DNA from 4 places in the Paenibacillus sp. TC-CSREp1 genome. Region 3 is predicted to be linked to each of the others. Evidence: riboswitches for the same ligand, from Rfam matches in the RefSeq annotation. Region 3 holds a riboswitch; each other region holds the start of a gene.

Region 1 (8,171 bases), on a different contig from region 3:
AGTAATTGGTTGGCGATTGATCGATGGACATAGTAGGCTAGTAGCTGAAGTAATTGGTGGGCCGTTGATCGGTGGACATAGTAGGTCAGTAGCTGAAGTAATTCGTGAGCGATTGAGCGGTGAACGTAGTAGGCTAGTAGCTGAAGTAATTGGTGGACGCTTGAGCGGTGAACGTAGTAGGCTAGTAGCTGAAGTAGTTGTTGGGCCGTTGATCGGTGGACATGGTAGGTCAGTAGCTGAAGTAATTCGTGAGCGATTGATCGGTGAACGTAGTAGGCTAGTAGCTGAAGTAATTGGTGGACGCTTGAGCGGTGAACGTAGTAGGTTAGTAGCTGAAGTAATTGGTGGACGCTTGATCGGTGGACGTGGTGGGTCAGTAGCTGAAGTAGTTGGTGGGTGCTTGACCGGTGAGGACGGAGTAGGTCAGTAAAGGTACCGCTAACGATTCCAGATGACGCTATTTGGTGCTTTTTAGCCCCGTTGGAAATGTAACGATTCCTAGAAGCGCTATTTCAGGTTTTCAGGTGTATATTTCTCGTTTTGCAGCGATTTTGGGTGTAATAACGTCGCTGTGATTCGTTAGAAATTTAACAGAGGCAAAAACGGCCAAATAAGGTTTGTAGGATTCGTTAGAATTGGGAGACGAGATTTAAACCTGCATCGGTATAAAAGTGACCCGGACTCAAGCCTACAGGCCTAATTCCGGGTCATTTTTATTTACTGGAACTGCCTTCCTTCCACTTTTACTTCTACTTCCACTTCTACTGCTACTGCTACTGCTACGATACCACAGGATACTACGGCTACCTTTTCACCTATGATCGCGTCCGGTACTCCTCGGCTTTCGCCTGCATTCCGGCGGCTACAGCCTGCTCTTCGCTCAAGCCACGGTCTGCGGCAAAGGCACGGATGTCCTGCGTGATGCGCATGCTGCAGAACTTCGGCCCGCACATGGAGCAGAAATGTGCCTCCTTCGCCCCTTCTGCGGGCAGCGTCTCGTCGTGATAGGACAGGGCCCGTTCCGGGTCCAGTGACAGATTAAACTGATCCCGCCAGCGGAACTCGAAACGCGCCTTTGACAGCGCATCATCCCGACGCTGGGCGCGTGGGTGGCCTTTGGCCAAATCCGCGGCATGTGCGGCTATTTTATAAGCGATAACCCCTTCACGCACATCGTCCTTGTTGGGAAGCCCCAGATGCTCCTTAGGTGTTACGTAGCAGAGCATGGACGTACCGAACCAGCCAATCATCGCCGCTCCGATGGCAGACGTAATGTGATCGTAGCCGGGCGCAATGTCAGTGGTCAGCGGGCCGAGGGTATAGAACGGTGCTTCCTGACAGATTTCCATCTGCAAATCGACGTTTTCCTTGATCTTGTGCATCGGCACATGCCCCGGCCCTTCGATCATCACCTGCACATCATGCTTCCATGCAATCTGCGTTAATTCACCGAGCGTTGCCAGCTCCGCCATCTGTGCCTCGTCATTGGCATCGTAGATACTGCCTGGACGCAGTCCATCCCCCAGAGAGAAGGCCACGTCATACCTTTTCATAATCTCGCAGATTTCCTCAAAATGGGTGTACAAAAAGTTCTCTTGATGATGCGCCAGACACCACGCTGCCATAATCGACCCGCCCCGTGACACGATGCCTGTCATCCGCTTCGCAGTCATCGGAATATAACGCAGCAGCACGCCGGCATGAATCGTAAAATAATCCACGCCCTGCTCCGCCTGCTCGATCAGTGTATCCCGGTACAGCTCCCATGTTAGAGCCTCAGCCTCTCCGTTCACCTTCTCCAGCGCCTGATAGAGCGGCACCGTACCAATCGGCACGGGAGAGTTGCGGATAATCCATTCCCGGGTCGTATGAATGTCCTTGCCTGTGGAGAGGTCCATCACCGTATCCGAGCCCCAGCGCACCGCCCAGGTCATCTTCTCTACCTCCTCCTCGATGGAGGAGGATACAGCCGAGTTGCCGATATTCGCATTGATTTTAACGTGAAAATGGCGACCAATCAGCATCGGCTCACTCTCCGGGTGATTGATGTTGGATGGTAGAATCGCCCGCCCGCTTGCCAGCTCCTGCCGTACAAATTCAGGCTCTACGCCTTCACGAATCGCGGCGTATTCCATCTCTGGCGTAATGATGCCCTGCCGCGCATAATGCATCTGTGTAACGCAGCGCCCAGCCTGAGCGCGCAGCGGCTGCCCCCGGAATCCGGGGTACTCCTCCGCCCCGGCTCTTCGTCCACCAGGCTTCAAGCCGTTATCCTCGGGCTTCACCGCCCGGCCTTCATATGCTTCTACATCACCGCGCTCCATAATCCAGTGATTCCGGAGCGCTGGCAGCCCTTTCCGAATATCCATCTGGAATTCGGGATCGGTCATCGGGCCGCTTGTATCGTAGACACGCAGCGGCTCATTATGCTCCACCCCTTGGGGAGTATTCGTGTCATGAAGGGCAATTTCACGCTCCGGTACAGCAATGTCCGGCCGTGAGCCCTGAATGTATACTTTGCGGCTGCCGGGGAAGGGCTGAACCCCTTCCGCCGCTCCGGATTTCTTTTCCACCGGATGACCATCGCGCCCCAATTCCTCTGTTCCGATCTGCTTCCCCGTTTCGTTACCTGTATTCATGTCTCCTGTCTCCTCCTCCGTGATTTTGGCTCCGTGTCGTTTGTACACGAATGTGTCAGCTTTGCATGGCTCACCCACCTGTCCAGAACATCCAGAGCACAGAAGCACAACAGGAATGACCCTGCGCACACAGCCGCATTGATCCAGGAGACACCTTATTATGTACAGGCAGCGTCGAATTCAGGATTGGCTTCACGATGAGTTCAGGTTATTCCATCGCTTTTGTTGTTCGTTGCTCCACCCTGTCGTCTAACCCCTGCCTCACAATCTGCGATCAGATCAAGGATATCACGAAGGCGGACGCTCAACATACGAAGCTCAACTTGCCGCTGTATATAAAAAAGCCGGTTCCGAGGGAACCGACTCATGTCCATCACTATAAACGTAAACATAGGCATCTCGCTGCAAAAACAGCATCTGCGCCTGGTTAACGTCTATAGTGTTTGTGGTCAAAAGGCCGATTACTTCCCTACGCTGGTATGATCCAGATCAGGTGCAAAGGGTCCGGAATCTCGTGCGATCCCGTCTCAGTCCGGACAATTCGGACTCCCCCAGTAACGTAAACATATTACGGCATACACGCCGCTGTTCAACTACAACGATGATGCTCAACTGGCCCCGCCGGGCCGTCCATTACAGAGTAGCTTAATCTGGTTAGAAATACAACCTTTATATTCCAGAGAATTTGTATGTTCAGATGGAACAGGAGCAAAAGCCCTTTAACACAAATTCTATTGGAACAAATATTGGAGCCAATTTCACTCCAAAAAAGTACGACAACGAATTTACGACAGCATAAGTCCCATCTGCGCTGCCGCTTCCTTCAGCACGGGTGCATACTCATGCAGTGTCTCCTGTGAGAGCCTGCTGACCGGGCCAGACACAGAAAGCGCTGCCGCAATGCTGCCCCTGCGATCCATAATCGGTACGGACACCGCAGCCGCTCCAGGCTCACGCTCTTCATAGCTCGTTGCATACCCGCTCTCCCGGATGTCTTCCATCTGCGAAAGATACACGGCCGGGTCGATAAATACGGGCCATTCCGGGCCGTTCATCAGCTCTTCGCGGTCCTCTTCCGTGGCAAATGCCATCAGCACTTTACTGGAAGCTCCTACGGAAAGCGGCAATCTGGCCCCTACAGGCGCAACCCGGCGAATGGCCTGATCACTCTGTACCGCCTGAATCCGAATCCGCTCGCTGCCGTCTCGGAGGTAGAGACTCACCGTTTCACCCAAACGATCGCGAAGCCTCTCCATTGCAGGTAACAATAGAATCGCAGGATCATCACTGCGTGACATATGGGCAGACAGCTCCCAGATGCGAATGCCCAGTCGGTACTTCTCCGTGGCCGCATCACGAATGACAAAGCCCTTATCCTCCAGCGTAGCCATCAAGCGATGCACCGTGCTTTTGTGCAAACCGATCTGGCTGGCAATTTCGGTGAGTCCAAGATCACTGCGTGTGGTAAAACATAGTAATATATCCAGCGCCCGTTCTACAGCCCGGACGGTTAACTTACGGTCTTCCATGGCATGATGCCCTCCTCATGTTTCATCACATGAAACTTGGTTACATAAATTATATGAGAAACGGTCTCATCTGTAAACCGAAAAGAGTGATGAAGCTGGCGAAAACTTGAAAATACCATGCCATTTCACATATCTCTCTTGCACCTTAATCTCCTGTAAATTTCACACTATGGAAATGTTATCTATACAACTAAAGAACTATATAACAATTGCGTAACAAATGGCGCTAATCAATTGACTTTAACTATATCGGAACATACGATAAAGATAGGAACACATTTAATTAAATCCATACTAAAGCATGACTTTAGCATCAGGATGTCTGCTTGATTTTAAGTAAAATAAATAGCTGTTGTTTGCCAGTTGTAATCGTATACTGAATTTCGCTTAACTGAATTTTAAAGGAGGGGCGTGCATGTATTCGACATCCCAGAGCGAAGCCCCGCTGCATACCAAAGTGTCCGATCTGCCCTCTTCGTTGTCACCAAGGCTGATTCGGTTTAAACATATTGTCGTAGCGTTGCTGCTCTCCGTTGTATTTTTCCTGTTGTTTTGTTTTATTGCCTTACACGGTTATATTGCATGGGTGCTTTCGAACCCTACAGTCGCACCTGTTTTCTCGAATCCCATGCAGGCCAAAAACATGAAATACGAGGATATCACCTTCCCGGCAGCAGACGGCAGCCGCACAATGCAGGGCTGGTATATTCCAGCTAGTAATGACTCGGGTAAAACGATTATTTTCAGTCACGGATATGGTGCCAACCGCGAGGAAACCTGGGTGCCGATGTATGATCTGGCCCACTACGCACACCAGCTCGGGTTCAATGTTGTGATGTTTGATTACGGCTTTGCCTCTCAAATCAACAGAGCTGTAGCTACAGGCGGCAAAGCCGAGTCACAGCAGCTGCTTGGTGCTATTCAATTCGCGAAGCAGCGCGGAGCGCAGGAACTGGTCGTATGGGGATTCTCCATGGGAGCAGGCACCGCTTTGCAGACCGGATTGCTGACGAATGAAGTAGATGCCATGATTCTGGACAGCACGTTCCTGCTGGAGCCGGACACGCTCTACCATAACATTCATAATCAGATCAATCTGCCGCGCCAGCCTACACTGGAGATTATGAAGCTGCTCTTCCCTGTGCTGAACGGGACAGGTCTGCAACAGATTCCGTATCAGGAAGTGAAGAAAAAGGACTATTCGTTCCCGATCTTCTTTATCCACGGTACGGAGGATGAGAAGGCTCCTTATCCAATTGCTGAACAGCTTGCCGCCAATCAGACCAATCCATATTCGGAGGAATGGATCGTGAAGGACGCGCATCACGAATTGATTTTCAGGGAGCATCCGAAGGAATATTTACGCCGTGTTTCGACTTTCCTGAGTCATGTGACCAAGACCAGCAGTGACGATGTGCAGCAAACCGCAAGTAATAATGTGCGTTGAGCTACTAATTTATAGATGAACTTTGTTAGCGTGGTCCACGCTGCAAAGCTCAGTGAACGTGTTCAGAGCCCCGAAGGGGCTCTTTTTTTGCATGCACATAGGACAACACGCCCCCGGAATATACTGTTGTGAATGAGCTATATAAGCTGAACTATTTATCTACACGTGAACGGAGAGGACAAAAAAACTGAAAAAGCGGAGCGGTCGCCTGAAAGCTTTCTGCAAGAAAGCTACACCGGAAGCATACGCTTATCACTGGATTTTCCCCTTTGTAAAAGGGAATTCAAAAAAATCTGGGGATAACCGCTACTCTCCAGGTTGTTCTGTCATCGGAGTGGATGGTGTAAAATCCTTAGTTCAACTTATATAGCATAAATGAACGTAGACTGCGTGGAATGATGAAAGTTTACTTGATGATCGCTTCATGATTGCTTGATGAAAGCTTGTACGATGAATTAATAATTAAAAATGCAGGATTGGAGGTCCACTGAATATGAACTGCGACGAATATGGCCGTCTGCTGCCTTTGCGGACACTGGAAGAAATCCGTTTCTGGAAGGAGCAGGAGAAAGAACATACCCTCCTGATTCGGGCACTGGTGCCTGACCTGGAGCCTGCTTATGTGAAACTGCTGGAGGAATGGGAGGCAGCCTTTGCGAGCAGCGAACGAGCAGCGAATCAGCTGATCAAGCAGCTGCTGCCCGCAACCCATCCGCCGGCTCCCTATATCGTGCGCTGCATTGATCAGCTTGTCTCGGCAGCTCAGGATCAGTCCAGGGCGTTTATTAAACAGCTGTATGTCATGCTGGAGCAAAGCGCCGCTGTACGTGCGCTACCACTTGCTCAAACTGTAATTCTGCATATCATCCGTGAATCAGAGTATTTCCTGGGGGTACTTGAAACCTTGAGCCAGCCCGGCATCCTGCGCGAAGCATCATCATCCACGCTGCTGGAGAACGCACTGCACAGCACCCGTTCAGATGACAACAAGGAGGTTTGGCGTGAAGCCAAAGAAACTCAATCCAGTTCCACTATTCAGACAAATTCAGCTCCCACTTCTACTGCACAGGCGCAATCTGCATCCTCCCAGCCTTCTGCTGGCGGCAGTGCTTCAACTGAGCCTTTAACGAGTGCTTCCACGGTTAAAGAAAAGCCGGTTCCCATTGGCGGGCATACGCTGCCTCCCCTACCTTACGCGTACAATGCACTGGAGCCGCATATTGACGAACTGACGATGCGTATTCACCACGACAAACACCATCAATCCTATGTGGACGGACTGAATACGGCCGAGAAAAAGCTTGCTGAATCTCGTAAAAAGAACAATTTTGAGCTTGTCAAGCATTGGGAGCGCGAGCTTGCTTTTAACGGGGCAGGGCACTATCTGCATACGATCTTCTGGACTATTATGAACCCCGCAGGTGGCGGCAAGCCTGACGGCATGCTCGCAGAGCAGATCAAACGTGATTTCGGCAGCTACGAGGCGTTCAAAAATCAATTCACCGAAGCGGCCAACAAGGTCGAGGGCAGCGGCTGGGCGATGCTTGTGTGGAGTCCGCGAGCGCATCGCCTGGAGATTTTGCAGGCAGAGAAACATCAGAACCTCTCCCAATCCGACATCGTACCGCTCCTGCCGCTGGATGTCTGGGAACACGCCTACTATCTCAAACATCAGAACGAACGCAAAAAGTATATCGAGGACTGGTGGAATGTCGTCTACTGGCCTGCTGTAGCCGAGCGTTACGAAGCCGCACGCAAGCTGTTGTGGCCGCCTTATTAAGCGCGAGCGGGGCATATGTAGTATAAGAATACGATAACAAACTATTTTAAATTTAAAAGAGATATCCCCAGTCGAAAGACTGAACGATATCTCTTTTTTAAATGCAATGCGCATCTCCACCACATGTACGCGCAAAATCCGTATGTTTTATTCTTTAATGGATGCTGCCTCGATGGCTTGATAAGCCCAATGCGTATCAGAAACATCAGACCATGCTTTTATCGCTGCTGAAGCCGGCTGAAGACCGATTAACTTGTTGATCATGGTCACAGCTTCAGCACGTGTCACAGGTTGTTCTGGACGGAAGGTGCCATCCGTATAACCTGTAAGCACACCTGCTGCATTCAGTCGATTAATAGCTTCCTGTGCCCAATGCTGCTGTACATCCTTGAATGCCGCTGCTGCATCGGAGGCTGCTGTCTGCTCTCCCTTCAGCATATGCTGCAGCACATTTGTCAGCTCCGCCCGGGTGATTGCCTGCTCCGGTTTGAAGCTGCCATCTGGATATCCTTTGACATAACCAGCCTGGACCGCAGCCATGATGCTGCTCTCTGCCCAGTGATTTGCTTTTACATCCGCAAACGATGCTTCGCTCTCCGCTTCTGCAGTACCTGTTACTCGAATCATAAGTGCAGCCATCTCTGCACGTGTTACGAAACGCTCTGGTTGGAAACGTCCGTCCGCATAACCGCGAATGTAAGGCTGTGCTTGTGTGGTCTGACCTGCCCAGTCCTTAATCCGAACGACAGAGAATGTACTGAACTGATCCACATGAA
Region 2 (8,171 bases), on a different contig from region 3:
AGAAGCTTCGGGAATAATAACAAGAATGGGGGTCACGTTTCCTTGATTCATCCATTTTCTCAAAGTCATTCTATCCTGTTCGGTCCTCTGTATATCCTCTGTATCCCGATCCACAAGAATGATTAATTGTTCCCGAGCAGCATCTGTTTCTCGCGGCTTATCAATTTCAGACCAGTCAAGCTGCCTCACTTCATAACCCTCTTCTTGCAAAATATGCTCTATACGTTGAGCTGCCTCACCCAAACCTGCTAACATAATCGCTGTTTTCATACATCTCACCCGGCCCGTCTGTTTTCCGCCGCTCTCTGGCATGCATTGTACCGTTAGGATGCCTTAAAAAGAAAAAGTCCATTCCCACCGGGAACAGACTTTAAACCTTCATCACATTGGAGTGTACGTTGAGTTTATTTATTTAGCCAAAATAGCGATGTACCAGAGAACGCGCCTCAGCAGTGTCTTTTGTACCGTGAACAAGAACACGGCCATCCTGAAAAATGACCAATCTATGCTTACCTGTTGTCAATGACACCAGAAAAGGATTGCTCTCCACTTTTCCTTCATCAAGCCGAGTCAGACGATCAGCTGTCTGCTGAAGATCAAGCCGCATGGGCCGCGCAGGACGAATCTGCACCGTGTCTCTGCCGCAAAGTACATCCGTTTTCTCCAGATTGGATGCCGAAAGAAACGGATACGTGGCAGATGGGCCGCATGAAGCACAGTCCTGCTTTTTCGCTCCATCCACATTAATGGATATGTACTCGTTGCGCCACACGTCAAAAGACAACAGCTTTCGTCTAAGAGCCGCTGTGTTGCCACTAAGCAGCTTCATTGCTTCCGCTGTCTGATTCGCCGTTACCATCTGTACCGCTTGAGGAATGATTCCCGACGTATCACAGGTATCTCCGCCAAGAGGCACTTCGCCCAGCAGGCAGTTCAAACAAGGTGTCTCCCCGGGCAAAAACGTATACGTAATCCCGTAGCTGCCGACACAGCCCCCGTAAATCCATGGAATCTGATGCTTCTGAGCCATATCATTAATGAGTAACCTTGTATCAAAATTATCGGTTGCATCCATAATCAGATCGGCCTCCGGGATGAGCTCTTCCAGTTCGTCTACGCGTACATCCATCACCTTGGCTTCAATGTGAACGGTCGAGTTAATCGCAGTTAAACGTTTGACTGCCGCCATGGCTTTGGGCATGCGTTCTATTGCATCCTGCTCAACATAGAGCTGCTGCCGCTGCAGGTTGCTCCATTCCACATAGTCCCGATCGACAATAGTTATCTGTCCAACACCAGAGCGAACCAGCGTTTCGGCAATACCTGTTCCAAGTGCGCCTGCTCCAATAATTAATACCTTGCTGTCCTTTAATTTGGCCTGACCCTCTGGGCCGAGAGGAGCATATCGCTCCTGTCTGGAATAACGATCGCCCTGCTCCGCTTGGTATAACTGTTCTGTCATGTATGAACCATTCCTTCCGCCGGACTGCTTGCTGCCGCATAACGCTTCACCGGGATCATGCCTGCCGTATACGCGAGCCTTCCTGCCTCCACCCCCAGCCGCATCGCTTTCGCCATGCTGACCGGATCAGCAGATCCGGATACCGCCGTGTTCAGGAGTACACCGTCTGCTCCCAGTTCCATGGCATAAGCAGCATCCTTGGGTGAGCGCAGACCTGCATCAACAATGACGGGCACAACGGCCTGCTCAATAATTATCTCCAGATTATATGGATTAATGATGCCTCGGCCCGCACCAATCGGAGAAGCACCCGGCATCACCGCATGAACTCCCAGCAGCTGCAGTCGTTTGGCTAAAATAACGTCGTCCGAAATGTAAGGCAGCACCGTGAAGCCTTTTTCCAGCAAAATGCTGCAAGCCTTGTACGTTTCAAGCGGATCGGGAAGCAGCGTTACTCCGTCTCCGATGACTTCAACTTTTATCATATCACAAAGTCCTGACGCCCGTGCAAGCTCCGCAATCCGCACCGCCTCTTCTGCAGTTGAGGCACCTGCCGTATTTGGCAGGAGTGTATATTTACTTAAATCCAGCGTGTCCAGAAAATGCTGCTTACCCGCCTCCTCCAGATTCAAACGGCGTACCGCAAAGGTCAATATCTCTGTACCCGAGGCATCCACAGCCTGGCTCTGAACTTGCAAATCCGTGAACTTGCCTGTTCCCAGCAGCAGTCTTGAATTAAATTCATATTTTCCGATATGAAGCATATCATCACTCTCCCAAATTTAAATGATTAACTATGCTGCGACCTATCTTAATTTAGCCCCCACCGACAAAATGAACAATTTCGATTCGATCGCCTTCTCTCAGCGCTGTTGTTTCATGATGATCCTTTGTCAAAATGTTACGATTCAGCTCTACAACAACCGTTTTCACTTGCAGGTTAAAGGATTGCAGCAATTTGTCCACCCGATTCAAATCATCATCAATTTCCATCTTCTGTCCGTTCACGATAATGTTCAACGCACAACTTCCTTTCTGTTCAATCGATTAGGCGATAAGGCTTCAATCCCAATATCCTCAGCACTTTTGCCCTCCAGCATGTCTGCAATCCAGCGTCCGGTTACCGCACTGAGCAATATTCCGTTGCGGTAATGCCCATAGGCAGTAAACAAACCAGGCATGTTTTCGCATTCTCCTATATACGGAAGACCATCCGGAGTCGAAGGTCTTACACCTGCCCACGCCCGCAAGAAATGAGCTTCTTTGATGCCAGGAACCCAGCTGCTTGCGCTACTAAGCAATCGTTGCACACTATAGGCTGATACGCTGTGATCTTTTTTCCCGGGCCAGCTCGTAGCCCCGATCCACACCTCTCCATTCGCTTTTGGAACGATGTAGACATCCTCCGCATAAAGCGTGCGATCCGGTTTGTAAGCTGTTTGGTCCGCCGGAAATTGAATCGCAGCTACCTCGCCTTTGACCGGAGTTGAAGGCAGGTTGATACCAGCCTGCTGCAGCAGCGTTTCACCATTCAAGCCAGCGGCTATAATTACGTGTTTACAGGTAACATTTCCCTTCGGGGTAGCAATCCCTTGTACACCAAATTGATTCACTATTAATTGAATATCCTTGACGCCTTCCCATATCCGGGCGCCCATCCTGTGTGCTGACCTCACATAAGCTCTGGTCAACGACACGGGCAGAATTTCACTCTCCAATGATCGGTAATAAGCACCATACGTATCCCGATTAAGCCAGCCTGCTTCTCGCTGCACCGTATTTCTATCCCACCAAAGCTGTTCCGTCAGTGGCAAGACTCTTCGATTTTCCTTATAACGACTTATTTCACTGTATGATCTGAACGGTGTGATGAATCCGCTCTGCCTCAACCCGAGTTCCATGCCCGATAGAGCAGACAATTGATCCTTTTGACTGTGCAGCAATGCTCTGCTTTCAAGAGCAGCCTGAGCAATAACAGGATGAGCAAAATCCTCACTATCCGCAGCCAGCATTCCCGCAGCTGCACAGGAGCTTCCGCTGGCAATCTCGTTTTGCTCGATCAGAAGCACTTCATGTCCTCTTCGTGTCAATTCATAGGCAATAGCACAGCCTATAACGCCTCCGCCAACAATAATGGTTTCTGCATGCTGCATGCCGGATGATACAGATCGCGGGATATTGGCAGTTTCATATGAAGTATCGGATTCATATGTTTCATCCGAGGCATAGCATGCATTCCATCTGGATTGATCATCAGAACCTTGATCCCGTGTGACGGTTCCTCGCTTTTGCATGTGCTCATCTCCTTGATTTTGAAACATTCATATTACTCTTTCTGCAGCCTGTTTTATAAGACGGATCGCATGAGCTGGGTCCTCATGCTGAAATACACTCGAGATCACAGCAGCGCCACGAGCTCCCGCTAACCGCACCGCCTGGATGTTGGATGCCTGGATACCACCAATGGCAATCACAGGAATGTCAACGCCTGAGCATACTTCAGCCAGCACCTCCAACCCCCTGGGCGTTAAGTCAGGCTTGCTTCGGCTTGTATACACATGCCCGAAGAACAGGTAATCTGCACCGTAATCCGCTGCCACACGTGCCTCATTTAAGGAGTGCACCGATACTCCCAAGCGCATCCGTTCCCCCTTATTCACAGCATTTATGCTCACATCCGCCTTCGTCAGCATCTGCTGACTCCAGTGTGCACCCCGGCAAAATTCGCTGGGCACAAACGGATTGGCCCCGTTGATGACTATACGTGAGGATGGAACCCCTGACTCTGTCATGTGGCTGGCCCAGATGAAATGCTGCTGCAGCGAGAGCTGTTTTTCCCGGATATGAATGTAATCCACCCAAGGCCATATCTGCTTGACAACATTCAGTACCGTGGTTCGCTCACCCTTATTGGTAGACACAACATGCAGTTCAAAGGAAGAGTCATCTTGGCAGCATGTCGGGCTGCATGTGTCCATTTGCATTGGAGAGTTAGCGATCAGCGGTTTATTCTTTTCATTACTTTCTGCCGCAAGTTCTGTTTTGTTCACGTTGTCCTTCCTCTCATCGGTTCAGCATAAAGTACGGAAATGGCATAACACAAAAAAGCCACTCCCGTAGGAGTGGCTGCGTATAAACAAAGGTCCAGTTAAATAACGAGCGTGCAGCTAATACCTGTTAAACAGTTAAGTCCATAACCGTTCGGCGGTAACTCATGCCTGCATCACTGTATAGTAAGGTTCCTGTTCGTTCATAAAAGGATCACTTACTGTCATTATGCTGAAACGCGCCACTTCCCTACGCTGGTATGATCCAGATCAGGTGCAAAGGGTCCGGAATCGCATTCTTCCATCTCAGCCGCATCGTGCGGCCCCCCTAGTGTTCATATGAAGTTGAAGTTGTAGCCTATATTACCACAGTCGGATTTTTTTGTCATCGTGCTTTTTCAGACCATTCTTCCACATTCCACGTTTTGGTGACCCAGCCTTCGTAAAAATCAGGTTCATGGGATACAAGCAAAACGGTTCCTTTGTATTCCTTCAACGCACGCTGAAGCTCGGCCTTCGCAGTAACATCCAGATGGTTCGTTGGCTCATCAAACAGCACCCAATTGCTTTCACGCATTAGCAGCTTGCACAAACGAACCTTAGCCTGCTCCCCACCGCTCAGCATGTTCAAAGGACGTGTAATATGTTCATTTTTGAGGCCGCAGCGGGCCAGATGTCCACGCACTTCATTTTGAGTCAGATGAGAAAACTCATTCCACACATCGTCAATCGGCGTGATATTTGCAGCACGTACTTCCTGCTCGAAGTATGCCGTCTCCAGATAATCTCCGAGAAAGGTTTTACCGCTAATGGGCGGGATTTTACCCAGAATTGTCTTGAGCAGTGTTGATTTGCCGACACCGTTACAGCCCACAATAGCAATCTTCTCTCCGCGTTCGATGGTCATCGTCATCTTTGGCAGGAGCGGATACGTGTAACCAATTTCAAAATCAACACCTTCAAACACGGTTTTGCTGCTTGCACGGGCATCCTTGAATTTAAAAGTTGGTTTTGCCGCTTCGTCCGGACGATCAATCCGCTCAATTTTGCCAAGCTGCTTTTCCCGGCTTTTTGCGCGTCCCGAGGTGGATGCACGAGCTTTATTCCGCTGAATAAAGTCCTCCTGCTTTTTAATATATTCCTGCTGCTTTTCATAAGCGTCAATATGCTGCGCCTTCTGCATATCCGCCATCTCCAGAAACTTCTCATAATTGGCAGCGTAGCGTGTGAGCTTGGCAAATTCCAGATGATAAATCACATTCACAACTTCATTCATAAATTCTGTATCATGTGATATCAACAGAAAGGCGTGCGGATAGTCTTTCAAATAACGCGTCAGCCATTCAATGTGCTCTACATCAAGATAGTTTGTCGGCTCATCCAATAATAAGGCAGTTGGCTTCTCCAGCAGCAGCTTTGCAAGCAACACCTTAGTGCGCTGTCCACCGCTCAGGGCAGCAACATCCCGATCAAGACCAATCGCATTTAACCCCAAACCGTTTGCCATTTCTTCCACTTTGACATCAATCAGATAAAAATCGCCCTGCTCCAGCTGCTCCTGAATTTCACCCATTTCCTCCAGCAGCTGCTCAAGTCTGTCCGGATCTGCATCGGCCATCTGATCGGTGATCTGCATCAGCTCCTTTTCCAGCTCAAGCAGTGGCAGAAAAGCATCCTACAGTACATCACGAATCGTTTTGCCAGGGGTCAGCTTTGTATGCTGATCCAGATATCCATAACGGACTTTAGGCGTCCATTCCACTTTACCGCTGTCTTTCAGCAGTTTACCCGTGAGGATATTCATAAGGGTTGATTTACCTGCACCATTGGCCCCGACCAGGCCGACGCGCTCTCCGGCAAGCAGACGAAAAGAAACATTTTTAAATAATGTACGGTCTCCAAAATTGTGACTGACATTCTCTACAGACAATAAACTCATAAGATGAGGCTGCTCCTATCTATTTACATGACTTTAGTTAATTTTTGAACCTTTATTTTAGCACAGGTTCTGTCTTTTCTGAAAGTAATGAAAATTGAGCAGAGCAATTATATTCAAAATAACCTTGAGCCGATGCCTGCCTCGATGTCGTAAACACCTCTTGAGCACGAAAGCCAGGATTGCAGGTGGCAGGATAATGATATTTAATACCTGTTGCGGGATCGAGCCCGCCAACAACTGCTGTTCTTTTGACCAGTCTGCCCCCGCCGATCGCAAAATTGTTTATTTTCTGATCCCCCACGGCGATTCCCTGCATAAAAGCGATAATACCGATGTCATTGATCGAATTGTACCAATCTTCCTGCGAAATCAGCGGCATCGTGAATACATAGGACACACCATTTTTTCTTGCAAACTCATTATGCCGATTAATGACCTCTGCAAGCTCGTCCTGAACAAGAGTCACGATTCGACTACGCCGTACCTGTTCAAATACAGTTGAATCCTGAAGCAGTCCGATCGTGCTGCTGTCAGCCAGTTCTTGCTGAAAGCCCTCGATCCATTTACCAGTACCAGCATCATATGCATACACATATCGATCAAGTGTAAAATTAATGCTGTTCCCATCCGAATCTGTATATGTATAAGGCCTTTTGGGGCTCCACACCTGTCTGAAGGACTGCTGCATATCCCCGGTCATCTCGTTTTCTTTGGCAAAAATATAATAACCGTCATAATCCAGTACAACGATGGCTGGAATGTAATCAAACATATGCTGAATAGCCCGCATATCATCCTGAATTCCCATATTTAGAGCCATCGTTTGTGTAAAGGTGGACAATGCCAGCTCCTTATCCGCTCTGACAAACTTGGCAGAATCATAAGCCGCCTCCGCATGCGGTTTCTCGTTCTGATGCATAACTGCACCTGCATCCATTACTGCGGTTTGAAGCGCTTTTTGGTAACGGGTTGCAAGCAGATTCGCCTTTTGTGCATCATCCGTATGAAGTGTGAGCATGTAAAAGAACGGGAAGAAAATCAATACAAACACGATGCCAAGCTCAGTAATCTTCATTCAGCACCATGCCTCCATGTGCAGTAAAAATCGCGGCCGCCTGCGCCGTACCACCTTGAAGCCATTCCCGAATAAGCATAGAAGGTGTACGATTGGTGCTTTTAAGGCTTACAGAGAAAAAATCCCCCACGCTTAGCGTATATCTGCGCCCAGGATCATCCACTGTCAATGTGCCTGACACCGGAAAGAGGCGTTCCCGGATCTGGTAAAAATAATAGCCGTCATGAACGACCTCATAGGTCCCCGTAAAGCTGCTCTGATTCATAGGGTCCGTATAACGCGGTACATATTTTTTATGCAAATGCTCCATGGAGAGTTCATAATTGTTGCCCGTCTGCGCTAACTGCTCTTCAAACTCTGCCAGCATTCGAGGAGAAATATATCCTTTGGTCCGCACAGCATCAACGAAACGAGTGACACTCTGGGACGCAGTCATCCGTGCTATGTCATCCTGACGTTGAGCCGTCTCGGCTGCAGGATAAATATAAAGCAGCAGCACGGCCAGCAGTACGGCCAATAATTTGGACGCTGCATTAATCATTGCTTTCTACCTCCTTCCGAAAAGAAAGCTTTAACAGTTCTCCCGCGTCGCTACGGTTATACACAGGCAGGTAACTGCCTTCCAGTTCGACCGGAATTGTGGCTGAC
Region 3 (8,171 bases):
ATGATTGAAGCGTCCTTTTACGGGATTGCAAGTTACTACAGACAAATTAGACAATATAATATATCAACCAAGAAATTAGTTGATTTTTTGGGGAATTATTCTAATATGGGTAATGAGACAAAGAATAGTATCGTCAGTGACTCTAGAGACATCCACATAAGAGACCTTAGCTTTCAATATCCAAACCAAAACATTAATACTCTTGAAGGAATCAATTTAAAAATTAAAACTGGTGAGAAACTCACTATTGTGGGTAGTAATGGTTCCGGAAAATCTACTCTATCTAAAATTATTGCTGGATTACATGATATTGAGGAGCAAAAAGTTTTTTTTGATGGGAGAGATATAAAATCTTTAGATTCAACGTCATATTTCACAAAGTTTTCTATGGTTACTCAAGATTTTATGAAATACCCTTTTACATTAGGAGAAAACATCTCTCTCTCAGATAATCCAAATTTAAGAAAAATTAAGGAAATACAAAAAAACTACTCAAATCTTCTGCCTGATATTGATTTGAATACGGTACTAGGGTATGAATATGAGGGGGCAAAACAACTTTCAGGTGGCCAGTGGCAAAAAGTAGCTTTAGCTAGAGCATTATATAAAGATTGCGACTATATGATCCTGGATGAAGCAACTTCCGCATTGGACCCAGAATCAGAATTTAAATTTATCCATACATTCATTCGAAAAGAACGAAGTAAAAATTTAATTTTTATCACACATAGATTAAATTTATGCAAACTTTTTGACCGAATAATTGTTATGGATAATGGGAGAATAGTAGAACAAGGAACACATCATCAGCTTATGAATATAAGAGGCAAGTATTTTAGTTTATATCACAGCCAAAAAATGGAGGAAGAACACAATGGGCCTGTTCAAACAACTATTTAAAAATGCACAACAAGGTAATGAAACTTCAATCGAACCGTTCCAAACAGGGGAAGTTTTCCCTAGCCAAGACTACAACGAAAATAACAATGCAATTTTCCTATCACTAACTTGCCAAGACTGCATCGAGGTCATTACAGCCCTCCAACAGGTTAGTACTGAAAAAACAGAGGCGCTTCCTAATTTGGCACTTTACATTGTCGCTTCGGAAGAGGAAGTCAAGGAACTTGATACTTACTATAATTCTAGATTTATTATTCATGCAATCTCTAAAAATGAGCTAGTTCAAAAATATAGAGTTCCTAGCACACCATATTGTTATAAGAGAGATAACAGCAATCGAGTCATCAGTTCAATGGAGTTTGACGATTTAAATTCATTTATGAAGATACTAATTGGTGATCATATCATCTGACTTAGCGGGGAGTTCTAAGAGGCTTTTTTGCATCCTTAGAACCCGCTTTTCATTTTTAATAATCATTTAAGGGAGTGACGCTTTTCATGGAGTCAAAAAAACGAAACAAACGTAAAAAAATTAACAAAACAAAGTGGGCTGTAATATCACTTACAACACTTCTTCTTCTTTGTGGTTTTGGTTACTTGTTTAGAAAAGAATTATCTGTTTTTGCTTTTAATGCAGTGTTGAAAAAAGAGGTTAAGACAACATTAAATAAATCATATAAACCAGTCGGATATGAGGTCAAAAGTCCCAAAATAGAGTTAAGTGAGCCCTTCTCCTTACTTCTCCTTGGTATAGACCAACGTGAAGGAGAACCTAGTAGATCAGACACTATTATTTATTCTGTAATTCGACCGAAAGATGATAAAATATTATTGATCTCCATTCCTAGGGATTCCTATACCGATATTATAGGGAGAGGGGTTACATCAAAGATAAATTCTGCATATGCACATGGTGGAGCAAAAATGAGCATCGATACAGTCGAAAATCTTTTAAAAAACAAAGTGAATTACTATGCTGCAATAAATTTTAACGGACTGAAAGATATTGTTGATGCCATAGGTGGAGTAAAACTTCCGATAACTGAGGTTATTGAAAATAAAAATCCAATTCATGAAAAGTTAAGGGTAGAGCCAAATAAGCCAATCTATTATGGTGCGGACGCTTTGAGCTATGTTCGCTATCGTGAAGATTCTGATTTTAAGCGTACCGAACGCCAGCGAATTTTTATCAGTTCCTTAATGGATAAAGCATTAGAAATGAAAAATATATCCAAAATTCCAGAATTAATTGATATTGCGGGTTCCAATTTCACCACAAATATGGATTCTGAATTTATTCTGAATTTAGCAGAAACAGTTTACTTGAAGAATTCTGCTCCGAAATTTGAAAATTACATGTTACAGGGTAATGGCAAAATAAGAGGCACTACATGGTATTATGATCTTGATCCAGAAGACTTGGAGTATGCTCAAAAGCTTATTACTAGCTGGCTCAGCAGTAGCTCCAATGAGGGAAATCTGCTGCATCCTAAAAATATGGACTAACATTATCAATGAATATGAAAAAAACTAGTAGTGTATGTATATCCTACTAGTTTTTTTTCATTAGCAACACTGTGAATAGTGACTATCTGCCCAAAAGCAGTCAGTTTCACCCGTTTTGTTGTTTCTACATCTGTAATATTCATGTCTGTACCAAGTATATTCCACAACCGGTAAGGTACTACACACTTGATTAAGATTGCATGAATATTGATCGTTACATTTACTAGTGTAAGTCCATCCTGATGGACATCCTGCCATATTATCACCTCCTATGTAATATGAATTATATATCGATTTCATGAAAATTAACATAAATTGAACATAAAGGGAATCTAAATGTTAGGGACAAACCTCTTAGCATTTAATAACACCCCTCAGTTTAAGTATATCAACCATTATAACAATATATATATTTCCTCTTTTTTTACATTACCAGATGCTACCTGATTGACATCAGCTAGGTATAAAATGAACTCTTAGACCAATTTGTAAGGCATCACCGAATAAGTGTCCGTTCAAAAGCTCAAAGAAGAAGATAGTCAAAAAAAGGATAAAGCAGCATCTCCTCTGCTTCATCCTGTTTTTGACATGTTGTTTACTAGCGATATATCAATAATAAAAAGTTCAAGCCTGCTGAAGCAAATCAGCTAAAGCACCTATGCCATTACATTTGTTTTGATCATTACGCCAAGTGCAGTTTAATACTGTGTGTTTCCTGACTGGCTCGTTTTACCCGAAGCAAAGCCCTTGAATAAGGTTGGTACTTTGGAATAGCGGGTGTTCGTGATCTTCCCTTGAGATACACTGCTGTCCGTACGCATAATCGCATCTTTAACATTAGAAATGTTGGAGTTGTCCAGCGTCATGTTAACCGCAAAGGTCGTACCTCCATTTTGCCGTACCAGCTTGCCAATATCATCCGCTCGGAAATTTTTGATGTTAATGGTGCCTGCCGCATTGATCTGGAACACTTTATCATAGGCTTTATATGCTGCACCGCCAGTGATATTTACGGTCCCTGAAGATTTTAATGTCAATGCATCCTCGCCTACATCCTCCCATACAACGTTGGAAATATTACAGCTGCCGTAACAATGCACACCGTCCGCTGCAGGTGCACCAAGAATAACGTTTTTCAACGTAGCTCCTGCTTCCAGCCGGAATACAGGTTTCTGATTTTCCGCTTGAGAACCGTCACCCAATGTAGAGGGATTCGCTACAAACGTTTTTCCCTGCCCATCATAAGTCGTGCCCTTTGGTACCACGATGGTTGAATTGACGACGGTCGGTGCAGCCGCAACAGGCATTACACCAAATACAGAAGCAACGAGACCGGCAGACAACAAGAGCGTTAACATTTTTTTCATCATCAACATCCTCCCTTGATTTGAGTATTTCGTTGAACAAGCCGCTGGCTTGTCTACAGGAACCTTTTTGAGGTAAACGGCACACCCCCTGTTCGGAACCTGATTCAATCCTACAAAAAAAGGAGGATTACAGGAATAATCCCTGGATTAGATTTACCAATTCCGGTAGTAATACAGATGTGGTCTCAGCTTTCTACAATTCGCATTTATTAATATGTACCGATATTAACTAGCAGTATGCTGCTTTTACCCCTTGTTCATGAGCGCAAAATAACAGAAAAGACCCTATTGGCTGCTTACAGACAATAGGGTCTCATCTCTCAAATCGGTCAAAATCCGAAGGGCATAGAGTCATCCAGCCTCAAGCACCCGTGCCAAACCGCTGGCGATATCCACACTTGCGGCACAGTTCCTCCACAGCCTCCCGTTTCGAAAAGCCGTATACCAGATTGTTGGCCCGCTCCCCATCAACGATCTCGGAGAAAGACTGCTCATGAATATTGCCAAGGTTAATAACACCTTCACCATCAAGGCAGCATGGAACAACCGTTCCATCCACCAGCACCGCAGCCTGACTGCGCAGCGCATGGCAAAAGCCTTTTCCGTCATCTTCCGGTGCATCCAGACTTGGCCATTGGAATTCGTGGTCCTGATTCAGATATACATTCGGTGCAATTTTGACACCGCTGCCCGGAACGACCTTTTCCTCAATACGGAAGTCCAGATTGAATTCACGCTCCAGCACCTCAAGCGTTTCCCGATTTCGATTCATCTGGGCATTCGTAAAGTTATCCTGTGTGAGATTCCACAGCCGGAACGAAATAATAACATTATGCTTCACAGCTTCACGAGCGAAAGTCAAAATATTGCGCAAATAACCATCACGATCCGTTGATCCCTCATGTCCGTCAAAGCTGTGCAGGGAGAAATTCATCTGTCTCAATGCAGGTTTGCCCAGCAGTTTATGCTGTGTCTTTGGCAGGAGTGTACCATTGGTTGTAATGTTAACCTTGAATCCCTTCGCATGAGCGGAATCCAGGAGCAGGTCGATTTTGGGATGCAGCAAAGGCTCGCCTTTGACATGCAGGTAAATATGTTTGGTGTGCGGTTTGATCTGATCCAATATATGATTAAACACTTCAGGGTCAATAAAGCCTTTGGCTCTTTTCGTTTGTGGACAAAAGCTGCATGCCAGATTACAGATGCTTGTGATCTCGATATATACTTTCTTGAACGTTTTCAACTCAGGGTCCCCATTCTGCCGGGAGGAAAGTGAAACAGTTCCTGCCCTCATTCTTTATGCGGCCATATGGGCCAATCCCCATTATATCGGGTTAACGAGCGAAGGTAAATCGGTAAACCGCAGCGTTGCCAAAACAAGCGTCAAGTCTCATGCCCTCTTTACATTCTGGACGCATGTGATATATGCTTGGATCATAACTGCATATTTTGCACATCACACTGGGGGAGCCTTACGGCTGAGACGAATATATCATTCGGACCCTTTGAACCTGATCTGGATCATACCAGCGGAGGGAAGTGGAGCAGCTCTTGTGGATAAAGGATTCTCCATTGATTTGGCAGAGTCCATGCTGGTAAAACCTCTATAGCTTCGCTCATTTCCTCTGGAAATGAGTGGGGCTTTTTTTGTTTTCTCATCGCATGGGCATGGACGGGAATTCGTTAAAGACTTGCTCTCGCCGCGTATGAACCTTAAAAACGGTAGATAAATTGCCGGAGCTAATGATCAAAATGGAGCTGCTTTTGGCTTTGAACGAAGTTCAAAGTAAGGGAAGCGATAGCTCGAACACAAGCTGTACAAAAAAGCTGTTACAGAGGCCGTTGCGATCGGGAGGATAACAGCCAGATGAGTGTACAACTTTCCCTTGTATGACCTTAGAAAATCTGGGTACAAAACGGATGTTCATCGGGATTCATGTGTGAATAAGCCGTATTGCAAGTTCTTCGATGTAATGGTCTGGATGTAAATACCAGCTTGTCTCACCATGCAATTCATTTTAGATCAAGGAGGTAATGACGTTGTCTTATCTTGAGCGTGTACGTGCACTTAATCCTTTGGTTCATAACATTACAAATCTGGTGGTAGCCCCTTTCACTGCCAATGGCCTGCTTGCCCTTGGAGCCTCTCCGTTCATGGCCTATGCTCACGAAGAAGTTGCTGACGTTGCAAGTATCGCTGGCGCAGTTGTGCTGAACATCGGTACATTAGATGAAAAGGTAGTTCAAGCCATTCGGCTGGCAGGACAGTCCGCTAATGCGCATCATGTACCCGTTGTGCTTGATCCTGTCGGTGCCGGGGCAACTGCATATCGCACGGAGACGGTGCAGCAGCTTGTTCGTGACCTTCGGCTTACTGTATTGCGCGGGAACGTTGCCGAGGTTGCTCATGTCATAGGTGTACCCTGGAGTATTAAAGGTGTGGATGCCGGGGAAGGTGAAGAAGACCGGATCAGCATCGCGGAACGGGCTGCACAGCAGCTTGCATGTATTGTTGTTATTACGGGTCAGTACGATATCGTTACGGATGGGTATCAGACGTTTCTCATCAGCAACGGACATGTACTGCTTACGAAGGTCACCGGCGCGGGATGCCTTCTCAGCTCGGTCGTTGGCGCTTTTGCAGCAGTTGCCCGGCCGGGAGATGATTTACTGAACAGCATTGTCGAGGCTGTTGCTTTTTACGGTGTTGCAGCCGAACAAGCTGCCGCCCTTACAGCTCAGCAGGGTCCAGGCAGCTTCCAGATGGAGTTGTTAAACCAGCTTGCGAAGGTGACACCCGAGTTCGTATCAGAACATTCACAGATCCGTCAGATCCGCGGAGGTGCAAGATGAATATAACCCAGGCTTTGACAATAGCAGGTGCCGATAACGGCGGTGGTGCAGGTATCCAGGCAGATCTCAAAACCTTTCAGGAGCTTGGAGTATACGGAATGACGGTGATCACAGCCATTGCGGCACAGAACACAACAGGTGTCCAAGGTGTATTCCCCATCAGTTATGCCGGCATAGCCCAGCAGCTTGATTCGACGGGAGCAGACTTTGAACCACATGCAGTCAAAACCGGCATGCTGTACAGTGCCGAGATTATTCGTCTCGTTGCAAGCAAATGGCGGCAATACGGCTGGTCCAATCTGGTTATTGATCCGGTAATGGTAGCCAAAGGCGGAGCGCCGCTGCTCCAGCAGGAGGCCGTACAAGCTCTCATTGAGGAGCTTTTGCCTCATGCCTTGATTACCACGCCCAATATTCCCGAAGCGGAGCTGCTCACAGGCATGAGCATTAACAGTCTGAGCGAACGTGAAGAAGCCGCAAAGCGATTAGTGCAGATGGGCACAGCATATGCCTTGATCAAAGGGGGACATGATGCGGGAAGCGGCATGATTGTGGATGTTTTGTATGACGGGCAGTCTTTTCATTATCTGGAGAATGCTCGGGTAGACACACGGCATACCCATGGTACAGGCTGCACGTTCTCTGCTGCCATTACGGCCGAACTGGCCAAGGGTTCGACTGTTGTGGCTGCCGTTACAACCGCGCGAGCGTTTATCCAGGCAGCCATCGAAGATGAGCTGGGAATCGGGGCCGGGCACGGACCAACGAATCACTTTGCGTACCAGCGCAGACAGCGGGGTGAGCGCTAATGCGGGTATGGGATGCAGAGACGGTGCGCCGCGCGCTGCGGCTGTATTTGGTAATGGGCAGCATCAATACGACGCGTGACCCGGTGGAGGTGCTGCGCCAGGCGATTACTGGCGGCATTACGATGTTCCAGTTCCGCGAGAAGGGAACTGGAGCATTGGCAGGCGAAGCCCGCACAGCGCTTGCGCTGCGGCTTCGCGAGGTGTGCAGCCAGCACGGGATACCGTTCATCGTGAACGATGATATGGAGCTGGCTGTGCAGGTGGAGGCCGACGGCGTGCATGTCGGCCAAGGCGATGCGGACGCGGCGCTGGTGCGCGCCCGCATTGGCGAAGGGCGGATGCTTGGCGTATCCGCCCACTCCGCCCTTGAAGCCCGCCGTGCCGTGCAGGCGGGCGCAAGCTATCTTGGCGTCGGGCCGATGTACCCGACGCGCTCCAAAGCGGATGCCCACGCTGTGCTGGGCCCCGCCGGGGTTGCGGAACTGCGCGCCGCAGGCATCGCAGTTCCGGTGGTTGGTATCGGCGGCATTGCGCCCGATACCGCGGCCGCCGTGATGGCGGCTGGAGCCGACGGCGTAGCCGTCATCTCCGCCATCGCGGGTGCGGCCGATGTGCGCGCAGCGGCTACACAGCTCGCTGCGATCACGCTTGGGGAGCAGGCATAGCCGCGCTCCCCACACACCCACAAACCAGGATGCAGCCGTGCGGTGCTGCATCCTTAACCTTTCAGTACCAG
Region 4 (8,171 bases), on a different contig from region 3:
AAAAATAGCCAGTCGGTCATGACTGAACGGTATCCCCTTCGTTCGTTGGATTCTGCCAACGTATAACTTAGGTGAGAGAGTTCAGAATGAGGTAGACTGGCTCTTTGCTTTGATGTACGATAGCGCTACAATCACTGTATAAGTTGAACTATTCGTTTACACGTTAACGGAGAGGACAGAAAAAAACTGAAAAAGCGAAGCGGTCGCCTGAAAGCTTTCTGCAAGAAAGCTGCATCGGAAGCATACGCTTATCACCGGATTTTCTTTTGCTATTCCGGCAGACGGTAGAAGCGTTTCGTATTCCGGTAAAACAGACGTGCTGCTCGCTCGGTGCCCATCCCCGTAATCTCACTCCAGGCCTGAATCACCTGACGAGTCATGACGGGATGTGTCATACGTCCCTGAAACGGTCCTTCAAAGGGCCATGGCCCATCCGTCTCTGCCATCACTTGCTCCGCAGGATACTGCCGCGCCAGCTCGCGAATCTCGGTTTCATACTGAATATCCGGTGTGAAGGAGATGAAATATCCGTTGTTTGCCATGCGCCGGATGGTCTGCTTGGCTCCTTTGAACCAGTGGAAGTGTGCTCGCGTAAACTGATGTTTTTCGAGCAGATCGCAGGCTATCTCTGCATCCTCATACACAGCATGCAGAACAATCGGTTTATTGTGCCTTTTGGCTAACAGAATGAACTGCTCCAGCAGATCTACATAACCACTCTGATCAAAGTCTAGGCCTGCTCGGCGGGCTTCTTCACGATTATAATAGGGCAAGCCGACCTCTCCAATGGCTGCAGCATGTTCAATGTGCTCTTCGATCCAGCGAAAGAGCTGCTCTTGTTGGTTTGCGGATGGCAGCGGCTGCTCGGGATGATATCCGAAGGCTGGAAAAATGGAACGTGCATACTGCTTGGCAAGCTCCAGGTTCGCCTGAGCAGAAGCTAAATCCATAGAAACGGCGATCACGGCTTCAACCTGATGATTCGGCAAGCTGAGTAGCAGCTCAATTCGTTCCTCTGGAGTATACTTATCCAAATGAATATGAGCGTCGATTAACGGTGCGAATGCTTGAGAGTGCATGAGGGAATCCTCCTTGTATCGGTTTACATAGTATATAACGCCAATTCCCATCACATGGATCACCTAATGGAGGAAAAATTAACTAAAAAACCCGCGCTATCCAAATATCAAGATAGGCGGGCTTTCTGCTGTTCTTCTTTCATCCACTGGGCAATTTGCCGTTTGCGTTCGAGAAAAGCAGGGTCCTCGGTTATCTCCTCTCGTCTTGGACGTTCAAAAGGAACCTGAACCTCGTGCAGCACAGCTGCTGGCCGATTGGATAACACATACACCCGATCCGCCAGCAGCAGCGCCTCCTCGATATTATGCGTGATGAACAGCACCGAGCGGCGGTTCTGTTCCCAGATATCCAGCAGCCAGCGCTGCATGTCGCTTCGGGTCAGGGCATCGAGCGCACTGAATGGTTCATCCAGCAGCATCAGCTCCTGCGGGCTGAGCAATGCACGCAGGAAAGCCACACGCTGCTGCATCCCGCCTGACAGCTGATGAGGATATGCCCGCTCGAATCCGGCAAGACCAACGCTGCCTAGCCACTGCCTGGCCTCGGCGAGAGCCTCGGGGCGCTGAGCCGGTAGAGCATTGGAGGCAGTGAAAGCTGCGGCAGAGGCTACCTCGCCCGCGAGCAGCACATTGTCCTCAATCGTCCGCCAAGGGAAGAGGGCAGGCTGCTGCGGCATATAACTGATATGCCCGCGCTGCCCCGTAACCGGCTTGCCGTTCATCCGCACCTCGCCCGCCTGCGGATTCAACAAACCGCCAATGATGTGGAACAAGGTGCTTTTACCGCAGCCGGACGGGCCAACGATGGCGACAAATTCCCCCTTCTCCACCGTGAGGGACAGCCCGTTTAGCACGGGCAGCTTACGCCGCCGTTCCTTGAAAGATACATGCACATCCACGATATCCAGCGCAGGCGGAACAGATGCAACTGCCGAATTAGACGTGCGTGCAGTATCGGTTGGACCAGCAACCTGAGTGGCGACAGAAGCAAGGCGAGCATCATGCGTATTGGATATGCCTGCTCCAGTCAACGCTGTGTGACCGTGTTTGGTCGCTTCTATGCCTGTATCTGGTTTGTCCTGTAGCTGTTTCATTTGGTGATCACATCCTAAGTACAGACTCGTGGTACAGGTTTAACGTTTTTGCGGACGCCAGCGTACAAGTAGCTTTTCCAGCAAGGCAATGAGCAGGAACAGCAGCAGGCTGAGCGCCACAATAATCATGATCGCTACAAAGAGACGATCTGTACGGTACGCTGACTTTTGCAGCATCATATAATAGCCGATGCCTTTGTCTGCACCGATCCATTCGGCAATGATTGCACCCATCACGCTGTAAGTGGCGGCAATTTTGATGCCGGAAAATACCGATGGCAGGGCATGAGGAAGCTCCAGCTTCCAGAAGATATGATGGCGCTTCGCGCCAGCCATACGCATGTAGTTCATCATCGCAGCATCGGTGCGTGTGAGTCCGTCCATAGCGGCGACCGCTACCGGGAAAAAGCAGACCAGAATAATCGTAATCAGCTTGGGTAGCAGGCCAAAGCCAAACCAGATCAGCAGAAGCGGTGCCAGCGCGATGGTCGGAATATTTTGACTAAGAATAAGTAAAGGATACAAGGCTGATTTGAGAAAAGGAATGAGATGCAGCACCATCGCAATGACCAGGCCAACGGCTGTTCCGGCCGCAAAGCCGATCAGGGTTAATTGGATCGTTGCAGAGGCATGCATGCCGAGACGATCGGCCTGTGAAGCTGCTTCACGAGCGATGTCGGACGGCGCAGGCAGCATCCATTTCTCAATATGGAACAGGGAAACCGCCCCTTGCCATATCGCAATAAAGAGAATAACCGCCACAAGTGGCGGCCATACACTTTTGAAATAGGCAGACATTAGCGGTATTTCTCCGTCAGCATATCCATGCTGAACCCGTCTGGACTGTGTGCGATTTTGATCTGGGAGATGATGCTTGGACTGCCGGCTTCCACAAGCACCTCATGCATTTTGCGGACCACTTCCAGTAGTTCCTCAAGTTCGCCCTCCATCGTGGTGTCGAGTGCATTAACCTGATATTTCAAGCCGGACTGCTGAATCACTTCAATCGCGCGGTCTACATAAGGGTATGAATTCTCGCCGTTTGGCGTTTTCGGTATCACTTGAATGCTGAGTAACGTGCTTGCCATGAGAGATCAAGACTCCTTTCGGGTGTGGGGGGGATAAGTAGAATAGTGATTGTACACATTGCCACTCCGAGTGCAGTCCCCTCTACGATCGCTGTTATCCCCAGATTTTTTTGATTCCCTTTTCAAAGGGAAAAATCCGGTGATAAAGGCGACCGCTTCGCTTCTTCTGAGGGGTCTGTACTCTCCGTTCTTGTGTACAAAAAATCAACTTATCCATTGTGTTTAGCAAATAAATCAAGAGAAAGCGCAAGCTTCCGATGTAGCTTTCTTACAGAAAAAGCTATAGGCGATCGCTTCGCTTCTACACTTTACGTTTCTGTGTAAATATCAAATTACGTTTTTACATAAAGTGATAATATTACCTAAGGTAATATTATTAATAGCGATTTTTACTGCGGTAAAAATTCGTTTGTATACGCCTTGGATACGTCAATTTCTTTATCCAGAAGCTTCTTGCTAAACATCCAGTCGGTGTAGTTCTTCCACACTTCTTCCTTCTGCTCGCCCCAGCGAGGTGCGTCGTCCTTGTATTTCGGGCTGAGCCATTTCTGGCTTGCCAGCACCAATTCCTTATCCAGATCAGGTACAGCCTTGATCAGAATGTTCGCAGCCTCTTCAGGATGGTCAATCGCATACTGATACCCTTCGGAAGTGGCTTTCAAGAAAGCTTTCACCAATTCAGGGTCCTTCTGAATCGTCTGCTCGTTAGTCACAAGCACAGGTGTGTAATAGTCCAGCGCTTTGGCGTAATCTTTTACATATAACATGTCGATGGGTTCACCGCGGAGTTCTGCTTCGATCCCGGTCCAGGCATAGAAAATCCAGGCAAAATCAATATCCCGTTTGACCGCTGTGAAAAAGTCCGCGTCGCCCATATTAATATTTTTGACTTTGGATACGTCAGCACCTTCGCCCTCCATAATGGATTGCATCACAGCCTCCTCAACCGGCGAGCCCCAACCGCCATACGTTTTGCCTTCGAAATCCTTCGGCGATTTAATCTTGCGATCCACTGGAGCGGCAAAACCGGATGTATTATGCTGAATCACTGCCGCAATCGATACGAGAGGTACGTCCTGTGTGCGCGCCTGAGTCACACTCTCCTGGTAACTGACACCAAACGGTACTTCGTTAGAAGCGACCATTGTATCTGCACCGCCAGCTCCTGGCTGCACAATCTCGACATTCAGACCTGCTGCTTTATAGAATCCCTGATCTACGGCTGCATACAGACCGGTATGATTGGTATTTGGGGTCCAGTCGAGCACAACCTTTATATCTTTCAGTGCCGCGCTGCTGCCTTCACTTTTGCTGTCTGTGCTGGCACCTCCGTTCTGATCGGCCGGTGCGGCTTCTTTACCGCCACATGCTGCAACGGTCACCAATAGTACACACATGAATAACATTCCCAACATTTTACGCCAGTTCATTCGATTCTCTCTCCTTCGTTCTGTCCGGCCGGGTGGCACGGGGTACTCCTTGGCTTCATATCCAATCCCTTTGCATAAATCGGCTGATTTATACCTCGCGGGTTATCCAGATGACGACATTTTTCTGTTTCTGCTTGTCAAAAGAAAACAAAAAAAGCGCCCCCGTAATCCGGGACGCGTGCAGGTTTGAGAGAAGGGCGTTCAGCTTATAGCTGTGCCTCTTGCAATATACTCCGATTCCTACGCTGGCATGATCCAGATCAGGTCTAAGGGTTAGTATCTTGATGGGATACACTCTCAGCCGGCCAATTCCGACTCCCCTGGGAAACTATGAAGTTACGGGCATTACTAGGTGTAATTATAGGCCAGTGACGAGTATGTGTCTAGGGTGGGTCTTGAAAACCGCTGGAGATGCATCTTTTGCCGCCTTTTCAACCCTTGCTGCGTCACTTTCCCTTGATGTGTCCCGGCACGCCTGAGGTAAACGTTCAGTTTGGAAGGGGGATTCAGCGAAGTGGGCTTCATTCCGTGTTTTCAGATATACTCTATTCGCCAAACGTTCACATAATGTTCACTTATGAGAGGGGAGTGCAATTGTCTATAATGATCCAAGTTACAGAAAGGATGAGTGTAATGCCAGTAAGCAAGAAAGAACAAGTTATTTTTGGAATCATGATGTGTACAGGAATGGTTCTCGTGATGATGACCTTTAATCTGTGGCACACGGGAATGTTAGACCAGATGTCTATGATGCAGATCCTGCTTCAATTCGTGATCTGCTTTATTATCGCATTTTTGGTGGAATCCTTCATTGTTGGTCCTGTTGCGAAAAAAATTGCCTTTTCCCTGCCATTTGCCAAGTCAGGTAAAGTAAAAGGCATCATTACCATGTCATTGTTTATGGTCATTGGTATGGTTCTGATCATGTCTCTGTATGGCATTGTGACTGCCTATATTGCCGATCAATTAAATGGTGTATCTGTATTTGGGGCGTATTTGCATACCATAGCACGTAACTTTAGTCTGGCTCTGCCACTGCAGCTGCTTATTTTAGGACCGCTCGTGCGATATTTGTTCAGCAGATTGTTCAAGGGCGGGAAAACAGCTGTATCTGCTTGAATCCATCGTTGAATAGAGCGGTTATCTCTCAGGAGAAGAGTGGTTTATCAGTATTTCCTGGGCAATTTATATTGACCCTTCTCTTTTGAAAATCAGATTAATTTTTGTTTTTGGGGCGAATGACTCAGGAAGTTCTGATATAAGCAATCCAATAAAATAGGCCAATCAAAATTACAGCACTAACGATTGTGGTCAGGATGCCACTAGCCCATATACTGCGTTTAGCTTGTTGGACGAGTTCATCTGCTCTTTGGTTGGCAGCCTCGGCCTCTGATGAAATCAGGTTGTTTGGATTCATGTTCATCGAGAAACAGCTCCATTCTATAACATATACTCTATTGTATAGAGGAATATTTTGAATTCAGACCTTTTACCGTTGATCTCCTCCTGAAGGCAAACAATTGTTGGATGGAAAATTAGTCATTTAATCACTTTATACGATTATAGCTGTATCTGATTTAACAATGCAAAGCTGCGTAAGAGGAGCCTGTGTTAACAGGGATCAACGAGCATAAGAACTCATTTTTCTGGTTTTTACTAAAAATCGGGCTTGAGAGATTGCAATTTTAATCTGTCTTCGTATATACTGGTAAACACAATTACAGATCGGATCATGCCGTTGAAGAGAATCCAACTCGGAGGCGTTTTCGCCAGGGAGCGAATTGAAACTTTCCCAAGTTAACCGGAACCGCCCGTTATCGCGGACCAAGAGGCTGAATCAGAAGAATTTGAATGATTCGGCAAGTTGGGTGGCACCGCGAGCAGAGCGCTCCTCGTCCCAAGGGATGAGGGCGCTCTTTGTATTTTTTTAACCAAAGGAGACGGTGACCATGTTAGATATGAAGTGGGTTCGGGCACATGCAGAAGAGGTTCAGGCGGCAGCTGACGGAAAAAAAATCAAAGTGGATATTGCGGTGTTAATCCAGCGGGATAATGAACGCAAAGCACTGCTGCAGCAAACAGAGGAAGGGCGGCGTCTGCGTAATACATTGTCGGCAGAGATCGGGAAGCTGATGCAGACGGGAGAGCGGGAGCAAGCAGAGACGATGCGGGCACAGGTGAAACAGCTTAATGATGAGCTGGAGCAGAAAGAGGCAGAGCTGGCGTTGATTCAGGAGGAGGTAACCAGACTGCAATGGCTGGTGCCGAATGTGGTATCACCGGATACACCTGCAGGTCTGTCGGACGAAGATAATGTGGAGCTGCGGCGGGTGGGCGAGCTGCCCGAGTTTGACTATGCAGCAAAGGATCATGTCGAGCTTGGGGAGCTGCATGGACTGATTGATATTCCGCGCGGCGTGAAGATTGGCGGAACGCGAAGTTATGTGCTGAAGGGCGCTGGTTTGCTGCTGCACCGGGCAGTACAGCAGCTTGCGCTGGATCTGCTGCTGAGGCACGGATTCACACCGCTTGAGGTTCCGCTTATGGTCAGAGAGGATGCTTTGGTGAATACCGGATTTTTCCCGACAGGCCGGGATCAGGTGTATGAGCTGCAGGGTGAGAACAAGTGGCTGGTAGGTACATCCGAGGTGCCGCTGGTTTCGTATTATGCGGATGAAGTCATTGATGTGAAAGAGCCGGTAAAACTGGCGGCAGTATCGACCTGTTTCCGCAGTGAAGTAGGCTCGGGTGGACGGGATGTGCGAGGATTGTACCGTGTGCATCAGTTTGCCAAGGTGGAGCAGGTGATTCTGTGTGCACCGGACGCAGCGGAATCGGAGCGTATGCTGCAGGAGATTACGGGACATGCGGAGGAACTGCTGCAGCAGTTGGAGCTGCCGTACCGTGTGGTGGCTGTATGTACAGGCGATATGTCGCAGAAAACGTACAAACAGTATGACATCGAAACGTGGATGCCAAGCCGCGGCGCTTACGGCGAAACTCATTCGTCGTCGAATCTGCATGACTTTCAGGCTCGCCGTTCGAATATTCGCTGCCTGGATGAGCAGGGCAAGCTGGTTTACTGCCATACGCTCAACAATACAGCCGTAGCATCACCGCGTATTCTGATTCCACTGCTGGAAAACCATCAGCAGGCCGATGGCAGCATTCATATTCCGAAAGCGCTGCGACCATACATGGGCGGACTCGAACGTTTGATGTTGCCGGTGTGTGAGCAGGGTGAGGAACAAAAAGAAGAGATATGACGATGAGGATGCAGCTTCCATTCACGCTCGTTAATAATTTCAATCTGGCCCGATTGCAGTGCTTTTTCGAAACGGTTGCGGGCGGTTTTCATTAATAAGATCATCTCATCTTCCGGGCGAATCTTGGTAGACGTTGAGGTGGTGATAGCCTTCATACGTTTTCTGGTGTTTTTAACAGCAACCATGTCCAGCAAACTTTTCTCAATCATACAAG

What was found. Region 3 has a riboswitch for thiamine pyrophosphate ahead of thiM (hydroxyethylthiazole kinase). Riboswitches for the same ligand answer to the same signal wherever they lie in the genome.
Region 1: another riboswitch for thiamine pyrophosphate. It lies ahead of thiC (phosphomethylpyrimidine synthase ThiC); the one in region 3 lies ahead of thiM (hydroxyethylthiazole kinase).
Region 2: another riboswitch for thiamine pyrophosphate. It lies ahead of ACQSGY_RS08195 (thiamine phosphate synthase); the one in region 3 lies ahead of thiM (hydroxyethylthiazole kinase).
Region 4: another riboswitch for thiamine pyrophosphate. It lies ahead of ACQSGY_RS22235 (ABC transporter substrate-binding protein); the one in region 3 lies ahead of thiM (hydroxyethylthiazole kinase).

Annotation. Positions count from the first base shown of each region.
Region 1 covers NZ_JBNOKM010000036.1:9,350-17,520, forward strand. The annotation lists gene thiC (phosphomethylpyrimidine synthase ThiC) at 816-2,639, opposite strand; TPP riboswitch at 3,089-3,202, opposite strand; gene ACQSGY_RS29720 (IclR family transcriptional regulator) at 3,425-4,168, opposite strand; gene ACQSGY_RS29725 (alpha/beta hydrolase) at 4,584-5,615, shown strand; gene ACQSGY_RS29730 (Fe-Mn family superoxide dismutase) at 6,109-7,395, shown strand; gene ACQSGY_RS29735 (S-layer homology domain-containing protein) at 7,543-8,171, opposite strand, start outside.
Region 2 covers NZ_JBNOKM010000004.1:349,905-358,075, forward strand. The annotation lists gene ACQSGY_RS08170 (winged helix-turn-helix domain-containing protein) at 1-312, opposite strand, end outside; gene ACQSGY_RS08175 (ThiF family adenylyltransferase) at 413-1,462, opposite strand; gene ACQSGY_RS08180 (thiazole synthase) at 1,459-2,226, opposite strand; gene thiS (sulfur carrier protein ThiS) at 2,279-2,482, opposite strand; gene thiO (glycine oxidase ThiO) at 2,479-3,756, opposite strand; gene ACQSGY_RS08195 (thiamine phosphate synthase) at 3,784-4,512, opposite strand; TPP riboswitch at 4,740-4,849, opposite strand; partial or broken gene ACQSGY_RS08200 (ABC-F family ATP-binding cassette domain-containing protein) at 4,895-6,448, opposite strand; gene ACQSGY_RS08205 (hypothetical protein) at 6,501-7,523, opposite strand; gene ACQSGY_RS08210 (hypothetical protein) at 7,510-8,064, opposite strand; gene ACQSGY_RS08215 (hypothetical protein) at 8,057-8,171, opposite strand, start outside.
Region 3 covers NZ_JBNOKM010000020.1:3,498-11,668, reverse strand. The annotation lists gene ACQSGY_RS25295 (ATP-binding cassette domain-containing protein) at 1-900, shown strand, start outside; gene ACQSGY_RS25290 (hypothetical protein) at 875-1,312, shown strand; gene ACQSGY_RS25285 (LCP family protein) at 1,399-2,406, shown strand; gene ACQSGY_RS25280 (pectate lyase) at 3,105-3,773, opposite strand; gene ACQSGY_RS25275 (radical SAM/SPASM domain-containing protein) at 4,135-5,016, opposite strand; TPP riboswitch at 5,227-5,328, shown strand; gene thiM (hydroxyethylthiazole kinase) at 5,808-6,626, shown strand; gene thiD (bifunctional hydroxymethylpyrimidine kinase/phosphomethylpyrimidine kinase) at 6,623-7,435, shown strand; gene thiE (thiamine phosphate synthase) at 7,435-8,100, shown strand.
Region 4 covers NZ_JBNOKM010000015.1:77,564-85,734, reverse strand. The annotation lists gene ACQSGY_RS22255 (TatD family hydrolase) at 270-1,079, opposite strand; gene ACQSGY_RS22250 (ABC transporter ATP-binding protein) at 1,187-2,173, opposite strand; gene ACQSGY_RS22245 (ABC transporter permease) at 2,213-2,971, opposite strand; gene ACQSGY_RS22240 (MTH1187 family thiamine-binding protein) at 2,971-3,261, opposite strand; gene ACQSGY_RS22235 (ABC transporter substrate-binding protein) at 3,651-4,691, opposite strand; TPP riboswitch at 4,911-5,023, opposite strand; gene ACQSGY_RS22230 (hypothetical protein) at 5,325-5,810, shown strand; gene serS (serine--tRNA ligase) at 6,641-7,957, shown strand.